DNA from 3 places in the Idiomarina sp. HB genome. Region 1 is predicted to be linked to each of the others. Evidence: predicted binding sites of a transcription regulator. Region 1 holds the regulator's gene; each other region holds the start of a gene.
The links. The regulator FliA, encoded in region 1, starts transcription of late flagellar genes. The targets are predictions, from matches to a motif close to CTAAAGNTNNNNNNNNNNNNGCCGATA.

Region 1 (3,282 bases):
CGGCATGACCTTCTCTACACGCTGATGCATCTCATCTGCTAACGGCAGGCAAGCCTCTACCGCATCCATTGTTCTATTGGCTGCGTCTTCGGTTTTCTCAATGACATACAACAAACGGTTTTGCGCATCAGGAAGATCATCTTGTGTCATTTGCACAATGCGAGGGTCTACCTGAAAGTCCTGAAGTGCTTCGTGGAGGTCGCGTGTTAACTGGCCGACAGAGGTAAACAACTTGTCGTTACGACGGTTGTAAACGTCTTCCAGTAATTGATTTGCCTGCTGCTGCTTCCCGTCTTCAAGCAAGGCTACGAGTTCCTTGGCTTGCTCCAGAGAAATATCATGGGCGTTATCAGACATAGTCATTCGCCCTTTAGCTAATACGTTCGAAAATCTTGTCGAGCTTTTCTTTCAACGTTACGGCTGTAAACGGTTTTACGATGTAACCATTAACCCCCGCTTGTGCGGCCATGATGATTTGCTCACGCTTAGCTTCGGCCGTTACCATCAATACCGGTAAATGCGCCAGGTTATCGTCCTTGCGAATTTCACGTAGCAAGTCAATTCCCTGCATACCGGGCATGTTCCAATCGGTTACGACAAAGTCGAAATCACCGTTCTGCAACATGGGTAAAGCCGTATTACCGTCATCAGCTTCCTGAATATTGGTAAAGCCAAGATCACGAAGTAAATTCTTAATGATTCGTCTCATTGTAGAAAAGTCATCCACAACAAGAATTTTCATATTTTTATCCAAAGCACCCTCCACTGAGGCTCTCGATTACCACCAAAGTTTATTCAACCCAATTTTGCATTCGCGACTTCAGCCGCAACATTGCCTGACTGTGAATCTGACTGACACGTGATTCACTCACGCTCAGCACTTCACCTATCTCTTTTAAATTCAATTCTTCGTCATAATACAACGAAAGCACCAAGGCTTCACGTTCTGGTAACGATGAAATTGTCGAAACCAATGCTTTATGAAACGCAGCGTTCTCAACATCTCGTTGTGGCTCATAAGCTGAACCTGTGACCTGCTCTGGCATTAACGCATCTTCTGACACGCCAAGATCTTCAATTCCAACAATTCGTCCTGAACTCACATCCCGCAAAATATGGTGGTATTCATCCATACCCATATTCAGTTTTGCGGCTACTTCTGTATCTTTTGCGTCCCGCCCGGTCTCGTTTTCAACCTGGCGAATGGCTTCCAGCACACGTCTGTGGTTACGGTGTACTGAGCGAGGGGCCCAATCGCCGCGACGAATTTCGTCCAGCATTGCACCACGAATGCGAATGCCGGCAAAAGTTTCGAAGCTGGCACCTTTGCTGTTATCAAAGTTACGCGCAGCTTCTAGTAAGCCAATCATGCCTGCCTGTATTAAATCATCCACTTGCACGCTGGCGGGTAGTCTCGCCATCATGTGGTGGGCAATACGCTTAACCAGTCCGGTATGCTGCTCAATAATGGCATTCCGGTTGTCAGCGGTGGCGGCATAAACGGCAGCTTTATTCATTGGCAACATCCCGCTTACTCTCGTTATCGGCAGAAGTTATCAATTGTTCAAGGAAAAATTCTAAATGTCCTCCGGCTTGAGCCGGAACGGGCCAGTCCAGCGCCTTCTTAGCCAGTGCTTTTATCGCTAATGACGCCGGCGATTTAGGGTAAGCCATGACAAAGGATTGCTGTTTCCGCACGGCTAAACGCAAGTTTTCATCGAAAGGAATAATTGCTGCCAGCTCCAGCGCAACATCTAAGAACCGGTCGGTAACCTTAGTGAGCTTATTGAACAGTACTTGCCCGTCACGCATATTGCGCACCATATTGGCAACTACTTTGAATTTGAAAAGCCCCTGCTCACGGCTCAATACTTTAATAAGAGCATAAGCATCGGTAATCGATGTTGGTTCATCGCAAACTACGACTAGCACGTCCTGTGAGGCTCGGGCAAAACTGACAACGGTGTTACCTATGCCAGCTGCAGTATCCACAATCAGCACGTCATAATTACCCTGTAACTGGCTAAACGCTCTAATTAAACCGGCATGCTCAGATTCACTGAGATCCACCATCGAACGTGTACCAGACGTTGCCGGAACAATTTTTATTCCCGCAGGGCCTTCTATCAGAATATCTTCCAGTTCACACTGGCCGCTTAACACATGAGAGAGATTACGCTCAACACGAAGACCCAACATCACATCGACGTTAGCCAGGCCTAAGTCGGCGTCCAGCACCAATACTCGTTTGCCCTGCTTTGCCATTGCAATAGCCATATTCAGCGACACATTGGTTTTACCCACGCCACCTTTACCACCGGTTACCGCAATAACTTTTACTTTTGATTGTTTCATTCTTCGCAGACCGCTTGCTTGATCCATCGGGCGTATCTCTTTTCTGACTAAATTGACAACAGCTTCATATTACTTCGGCTCATTCAGCGAGAAAACGCCGCATTCCAATACGATTTTGGCACGTCTGACACTGAGGAACAAATGCTTTTATCAAGCAAACGCTCGGCCTCCGCTACCATAAAGTTCGCATCGGCAACACGAATGTCTTCAGGAACCTGCTGACCATTGGTTAAATAGCCTACTGGTAAGCCATGCTCAATAGCCACGCTGATACTCTCACCTAAACTTAAGCATTCGTCCAGCTTGGTAAAAATGCAACCGGATAAAGGCAAGGTTTTAAACTGCTTAACAGCATCCATCAATACCTGATTCTGTGATGTCGCTGAAAGTACCAGATATGGGCGAATACGCAGTCTTGAATTCTGGATAAGCTGACTTAACTGCTCGCTCAAACGCTTGTCGCGTTGGCCCATGCCGGCCGTATCAATTAAAATTAAGCTCTTCTGGCGCAGTGAAAGTAACGCATCTGCCAGCTCTTGCGCATTTTTAGCAACTTTTACCGGACACCCTATTATACGACCATAGGTTTGTAATTGTTCACTGGCACCAATACGGAAGGTATCCGTAGTAATTAATGCCACTTTATCCGCACCATGGCGCTGAGCGTAACGAGCAGCCAGCTTCGCAATAGTGGTGGTTTTACCCACGCCGGTAGGGCCGACTAAAGCAACCGCACCGCCGCGTGTCAAAATATCGTCGGACGTGGTATTCAACTGACCTTCTAATAAATGCAGGGTCTGTTCCCAGGCTTCATCGTCTGAGCCACCTTCGGGAATAAAACAGGCAATCTGGTCCGCAACTCGTTCACTTAAGCCCATAGACATCAAGCGATTCATCAGCATCGCACGGGTTGGTTCTTCGCGATCC
Region 2 (3,282 bases), 1.0 Mb from region 1:
GGCGTTTGCTTACGTCGATATCCTGCAGAATCCGGATATTCGTGCAGAATTGCCTAAATACGCAAACTGGCCAACCTTCCCGCAGCTGTGGGTTGAAGGTGAATTGGTCGGCGGTTGTGATATTATTATGGAAATGTTCCAGAACGGCGAGCTGCAAGAGTTGGTTTCTGAGGTTGCTGAGCGGCATCCAGAGCCTTCAGCTGAGTAAAGAGCCTTCAGCGGAATAAGCAGCCTTCGGCTGAATAAAGTTTAAGCAAACAGTAGACAATCTGTAGTGAAATTGACGGATGCCCTTGTTTTTTTATTTAGGGATCCCCATCACTACGGGTGAAGCTTTAACACTCAACATTAAATGGAGAGAATCGATGTCTGTATTAGTAGGTCGTAAAGCACCTGATTTTACTGCAGCAGCAGTATTGGGTTCAGGTGAAATTGTTGAAGATTTTAAACTGTCAGACGCTATCAAAGGCAAAAAAGCTGTTGTTTTCTTCTACCCGTTGGACTTCACTTTCGTATGTCCTTCTGAGCTAATCGCATTTGATAAGCGCTTAGACGAATTCAAAAAGCGTGGCGTAGAAGTTATTGGTGTTTCAATTGACTCTCAGTTTACTCACAGTGCATGGCGTAACACGTCAACTGACGCTGGTGGTATCGGTCAGGTGAAATACCCATTGGTTGCTGACGTTCGTCACAGCATTTGTAAAGCGTACGACGTTGAACACCCAGAAGCCGGTGTTGCATTCCGTGGTTCATTCTTAATTGATGAAGACGGTATGGTTCGCCACCAGGTGGTTAACGACTTGCCATTAGGCCGTAACATCGACGAGATGCTGCGTATGGTTGACGCGCTGAACTTCCACCAGAAACACGGCGAAGTTTGCCCTGCAGGCTGGGAAGAAGGTAAAGAAGGCATGAAAGAAAACGCAGAAGGCGTTGCTTCTTACCTGTCTAAAAACGCTGACAAACTGTAAGCGTTTACTGAATCGAAAAAGCCGCTCGTTTGAGCGGCTTTTTTTATGTCTGAAATTTGTACTCGGATTAACTGTTGTCCTGACGAGACTCAGGTGGCCAGCCACCGAGTTCTTTCCAGCGATTGATCATCCAGCAGTAGAGCTCTGCGGTGCGTTCGGTGTCATATAAGGCTGAGTGTGCTTGTTTGCTGTCAAACTCAATACCGGCTGCCTGACATGCTTTAATCAGTACGGTTTGCCCTAAGGTCATTGCCGCAAGCGACGTGGTATCAAAACTGACAAAAGGGTGAAACGGGTTACGTTTTAAACTAGCACGTTCGGCGGCGGCCATAACAAAACCGTGATCAAAGTTTGAGTTGTGTCCGACTAAAACTGAACGCTGACAACCCGCGGCTTTCTGCGCTTTACGAATGGGTTTGAAAAGCTCACGCAGGGCTTCACCTTCCTCTACCGCGCCGCGTAATGGGCAGTGCGGATCAATGCCGTTAAAGTCGATAGCTGCCTGTTCAATATTGGCGCCTTCGAAAGGCTGTACATGGTAATGAACAGAGTCCACGGGCTTTAACAGACCATTGTCATCGAAATCCAGCAAGACGGCAGCTATTTCCAGTAACGCATCGGTTTTTGCGTTAAACCCCGCTGTTTCGACATCGACCACGACGGGCATGTATCCGCGAAAACGTTGCTTCATAAGCGAGTTAGAGCTGTCTGACATAGAATTTCCGTAGTGTCTTAAAGATAACGCTATTATGCCAAAGATCATCACGCTCTGCTTGCAGAAATACTAAAGCAACGGCAATGCGTGCCGATAACAGACGTATCAGAAATAAATCAGGGGCGCTTATGAAAAATTGGCCGATGTTGACTGCTGTTTCAGCTTCTGTGCTGCTATCAATTGGGCAGGCGCAGGCAAACTCAGTCAGGCACTACAGTGCAAACCTGGATAACTCCGCTTGGCAGGTAAGCGAAGAGAACCGTTTAGCCTGTGAAATGGAGCATGAGATTCCCCGTTACGGTAAGGTGCGCTTTCAAAGCGAGGCGAGTAAAGAGCTCAACTTACGTATGAAAATGGAAATGCGCAAGTTACCGGACAGCTATGGTGTGTCTGCCATTGAGTCCGTTCCGCCGCGCTGGCAGCCAGGCGAGTCCAGTTACCGTATTGGCGACATGAAGCTCTATAAGCAGTTTGATGGCGAGCTGCAGAAGCAACTGGCCTGGACCTTATTGAGTGAGCTGGAAAAAGGGCGTTACCCGACATTCTTTTACAACGACTGGTATAACAACCGCGATGAAGTTGCTGTCTCTATTTCTTCAGTGAACTTCCGCCGTGCTTACGATGACTTCATGAGCTGTGTTAATGCGTTATTACCGTTCAGTTTTGACGACATTGCGTATACGGTGCTGAACCACGAAGCCGAAAGCGAAAAGTTGACTGTTGCGTCGCAGCGTAAGCTAAAACAAATTAGTGACTACCTGCAGGTGGATAACGATTTGGAACTGGTTTTAGTCGACGCTTATACCGATTCGCTTGGCGCGCGAGGCCCGAACAAAGAATTAACTGAGGAGCGGGCGAAAGAAATTCAGCAGTTTTTCGTCGAACGGGGTATAGATGCGGAGCGTATTAAAACCGTTGCTCACGGTGAAGACCGGCCGATTAAATCGAATGACAGCGAGTTAAACCGTCAGATCAACCGCCGTGTTATTGTGCAGTTAAGCAAACCACCCATGATTGAGCTGTAAAAGGCTCAGTCACTGGTCTTTTCTTTAAATTCGCACAAGTCTTCTATGACGCAGGAACCACACCTTGGTTTACGGGCTATGCAGGTATAACGTCCGTGCAAGATTAACCAGTGGTGCACGTCTACTTTAAACTCAGCCGGCACCACTTTTATCAGTTTTTCTTCCACTTCTTTAACGTTTTTACCGGGGGCTAGTTTGGTGCGGTTAGACACCCGAAATATATGCGTGTCGACTGCGATAGTGGGCCAGCCAAAAGCCGTATTTAAAACCACGTTTGCCGTTTTTCGGCCAACACCCGGAAGAGCTTCCAGCGCGGCCCGGTCTTCCGGTACTTTGCCACCGTATTCTTCCACCAGAATTTTGCAGGTTTTGTAAGCGTTTTCGGCTTTGGAGTTAAACAAACCAATGGTCTTTATGTATTCTTTTATTCCATCTACTCCCAGGGCCTGCATGGCTTCAGCGGTAGGTGCGGCAGGGAATAGTTTACGGGTGGCTTTATTCACACCCACGTCGGTTGCCTGAGCGGACAACAAGACTGCAATTAACAGCTGAAAAGGGGAGTTATATTCCA
Region 3 (3,282 bases), 1.0 Mb from region 1:
TAAACGACGCAATAATGTGACAGACAGCCACAATAATACCTATCAGTAAAAAGCCTGCGAAAATCACTGTCATCCAGCCCGGCATACCTAAGCCAAGCCATTGCCAGTCAATGTCACCGCATAAGCCGGGGGCGGCAAAAAGCCCGGGCATCCATTCATGCAGCGGTGCCCAGCCAGGGAAGTTTGGCGCGCTTTCACACACGGCAAAAAATGCGTTTTTTGAAGTCTGTAAGTCCCAGTGATCGTAAGCAATGAGCAAACCCTGGTAACTGCTGTAAAGCCAGCCAATTAAAGCCGCCCAGCGAGTTAACCAAAAGCCCGAACCAAACAGGCCAACAATGGCAGCCAGGCCAATGCCGACCACTGCCATACGCTGATACACGCATTTGACGCAGGGCTCTAAACCCAGAACCATCTGGAAATACAACGCTGCCGCTAACAGTCCCGAACATCCCAAAAACAATAATAACCAGGCAAAAGGTTTGTTAGGCCACTGACCCACAGATAGCATGGTGATTTTCCTTAAGAAACTGTAAAAACGTAGAAACCATACCCAAATAGCTTGGTGTTGTCGATATAAAGCCAGAAGTTATCTTGTCCGACCTCACAGAAGACTGCTAGAATCCTTCTATTAGTCAGTACACAGGCGGGAATATGATAATAAAAGCTAAAAGTCCGGCGGGTTTTGCCGAGGAGTACATCGTAAAATCTATCTGGAACGGGCATTTTGCACCGGGCACTATCTTACCCGCAGAGCGTGAGCTGTCTGAACTTATTGGTGTTACACGAACCACTCTGCGTGAAGTGCTACAGCGTCTGGCACGTGACGGTTGGCTGACCATTCAGCACGGCAAACCCACCAAAGTGAACAACTTTTGGGAAACCTCCGGCCTGAATATTTTAGAAACCCTGGCACGTTTGGACGAAGACGGTATGCCGGAGCTTGTGGATCAGCTGTTATCTGCGCGCACCAATATTAGTGCTATTTATATTCGTGCCGCTATTCGTCATAACCCACAGCGGGTTATTGAGCTACTGGAGCCCACCAGTGAGCTGGAAGACAACGAAAAGACCTTTGCCGAGTTCGATTACCAGTTAAACCACGACTTAGCTATGGCCTCCGGCAACCCTATTTACGTGTTGGTACTAAACGGCTTTAAAGGTCTGTACGCACGTATTGGCCAGTACTACTTTTCATCGTCAGAAGCTCGCCAGTTAGCACGCGACTACTACGCCGACCTAATTGCCGTAGCGCGCGAAGGCGACTACAACGAGTCGGTAAATCTGGTTCGCCGGTACGGTTATGAGTCCGCTGAAATTTGGCATGGCCTGCGTGGTGATATGCCGAATGACTTGGTGGATTGATTAGGGGAGCTTTTTCAGTTTTGTTGATAAAGCCTAATTTCTTATTATTTAGTGCCTGATGACTCTTACTGAGTTGTCAGGCATTTTTTATGCTCGCTTTATTTCCTTTCGGTTAAAAATCCATAGGTTCACAGCACCATTTTAATAAAAGCCTAAATTTTAACCACTACCTGCCGATAACCAGTTACGGGCTATACTAAAATCAAGTTATAGTCGACTTATCAGGAACAACATCATGTCAATTATCTCAGGCAATGGCACTTCTGTAGCGGGCGTTGGTAAGCAAAACGCTAATAGCGTAAAAGCGGATGATAATCGCAATACGAAAGAGGTCGCTCCAAATTCCAGGCAGGCACAAAACGAAGCCATTTTACGTGCCCATGAGAGAGTATCGCTTAGCAGCAATAATGATGCCCTAAGCTTGCTGTATAAAACGGCACTGGAAGGCATTAATACTGAGCTAGAGCCGGTAATGGGCAAAAATGCGGTGAAGAAAACCTATGAGTCCGGCACGGATACTTCTCCCAAAGCAACGGCGGATCGTATTGTTTCTTTTGCGACCAACTTTTACAGTCGCTATAAAGAAATCAATGCAGGCGAGTCTGAAGAAGAAACCCTGAACAAGTTTATGGAAATTATTCGTGGTGGTATCGAAACGGGCTTTAAAGGCGCTAAGGATATTCTTACCAGCTTTCAGGTGTATGAAGGTGATGTTGAAAGCGATGTCGATAAAACCTATGAGCTGGTTATGAAAGGTCTGGATAACTTTCGTGAAAAAATGCTGGAACTGGCTGCCGAATCTGAAGAGTCTGATAGCGGCGTTGAGGATTAACCTCAGTGCTTTTATAGTGCGTACATGGAAAGAAGTATGGCCGTAACAACAGATGTTTAAAAGACTGCGTACGTGGTTTGAAAACCGGCGCATTAAAAAAATGGGCTTCACAGAAAGCGAGTGGGAATCCGCAGTTGCTGACTGGCCCGTTGTGGCGCGATACAAAGGTGCTGAGCGTGATGCACTGCGGGATATGACTCTTCGCTTTTTGGTTCGTAAAAACTTTGCTTCAGGCAGCGGCTTCCAATTCAACGACGCTATGTGCCTTAAAATAGCAACTATGGCCTGCGTACCTGTTTTGCACCTTGGGTTAGATTGGTACGATCACATCTATAGCATTATTCTTTATGAAGGCGACTTTGTACCTAATCGTCCTTACCGTAGTGACGACGGTGTTGTTCACGCTCATAGCCCGGGGCTAAGCGGCGAGGCCTGGTTGCAAGGCCCGCTGATTCTTTCATGGCAGTCGGTGTGTCATACAGGCCCTCATTCCCGTCACGGAAAGGCCGCGAACGTTGTCATACACGAATTTGCGCACAAGCTTGATATGTTGCGCGATGGTGCCAATGGCGCGCCACCCATGCATCCCGATATGAAGCCCGGAGAATGGCACGATATTTTTTCAGCGGCCTGGGAAAGGCTGCAGAGTGACTCAGTTCATCACAGACCGTTACCACTAGACGGTTACTCGTTAACCAGCCCGGCTGAATTTTTTGCCGTCTGCAGCGAGACTTTTTTTGAAGACCCAGAAACGATGAAAGAGCATATGCCGAAGGTCTACCGGTTATTGTGTCAATTCTACCGCCAGACTCCTTGTTAATTACTCTGCGCTAACGCTCACTTCCATAGCAATATGCTCACTGTCACTCTGCACGCTAAAGACTAAAGTTATAGTTTTAGTGTTTATTGTGTTAATTGAATAATAGGTCTATAACTAATCTCAATATGGCAACATTGGAGCTCGATAGAGCAACAATATAGAGGGCAATATGAAACTGACCGTATTGGCTGTTTTATCAACAGTTGTTGCTGGATGTACGAGTGCACCAACTGATATTAGTGTCGATGCAAGTGCAGCGAAGACA

Region 2: VBY75_RS00405 (flagellar protein MotY) is a predicted target of FliA. The motif match lies at 1,756-1,782, and genes of this name have one in related genera.
Region 3: VBY75_RS00355 (DUF5610 domain-containing protein) is a predicted target of FliA. The motif match lies at 1,518-1,544, and genes of this name have one in related genera.

What each region holds. Positions count from the first base shown of each region.
Region 1 covers NZ_JAYLVU010000001.1:1,071,539-1,074,820, forward strand. Annotated here, with positions in the region: gene VBY75_RS05330 (protein phosphatase CheZ) at 1-357, opposite strand, end outside; gene cheY (chemotaxis response regulator CheY) at 371-754, opposite strand; gene VBY75_RS05340 (RNA polymerase sigma factor FliA) at 792-1,517, opposite strand; gene VBY75_RS05345 (MinD/ParA family protein) at 1,510-2,382, opposite strand; gene flhF (flagellar biosynthesis protein FlhF) at 2,439-3,282, opposite strand, start outside.
Region 2 covers NZ_JAYLVU010000001.1:72,007-75,288, forward strand. Annotated here, with positions in the region: gene VBY75_RS00390 (Grx4 family monothiol glutaredoxin) at 1-208, shown strand, start outside; gene VBY75_RS00395 (peroxiredoxin) at 366-971, shown strand; gene rnt (ribonuclease T) at 1,039-1,686, opposite strand; gene VBY75_RS00405 (flagellar protein MotY) at 1,815-2,711, shown strand; gene nth (endonuclease III) at 2,717-3,282, opposite strand, start outside.
Region 3 covers NZ_JAYLVU010000001.1:64,963-68,244, forward strand. Annotated here, with positions in the region: gene dsbB (disulfide bond formation protein DsbB) at 1-511, opposite strand, end outside; gene fadR (fatty acid metabolism transcriptional regulator FadR) at 655-1,365, shown strand; gene VBY75_RS00355 (DUF5610 domain-containing protein) at 1,601-2,197, shown strand; gene VBY75_RS00360 (zinc-dependent peptidase) at 2,250-3,017, shown strand; gene VBY75_RS00365 (hypothetical protein) at 3,187-3,282, shown strand, end outside.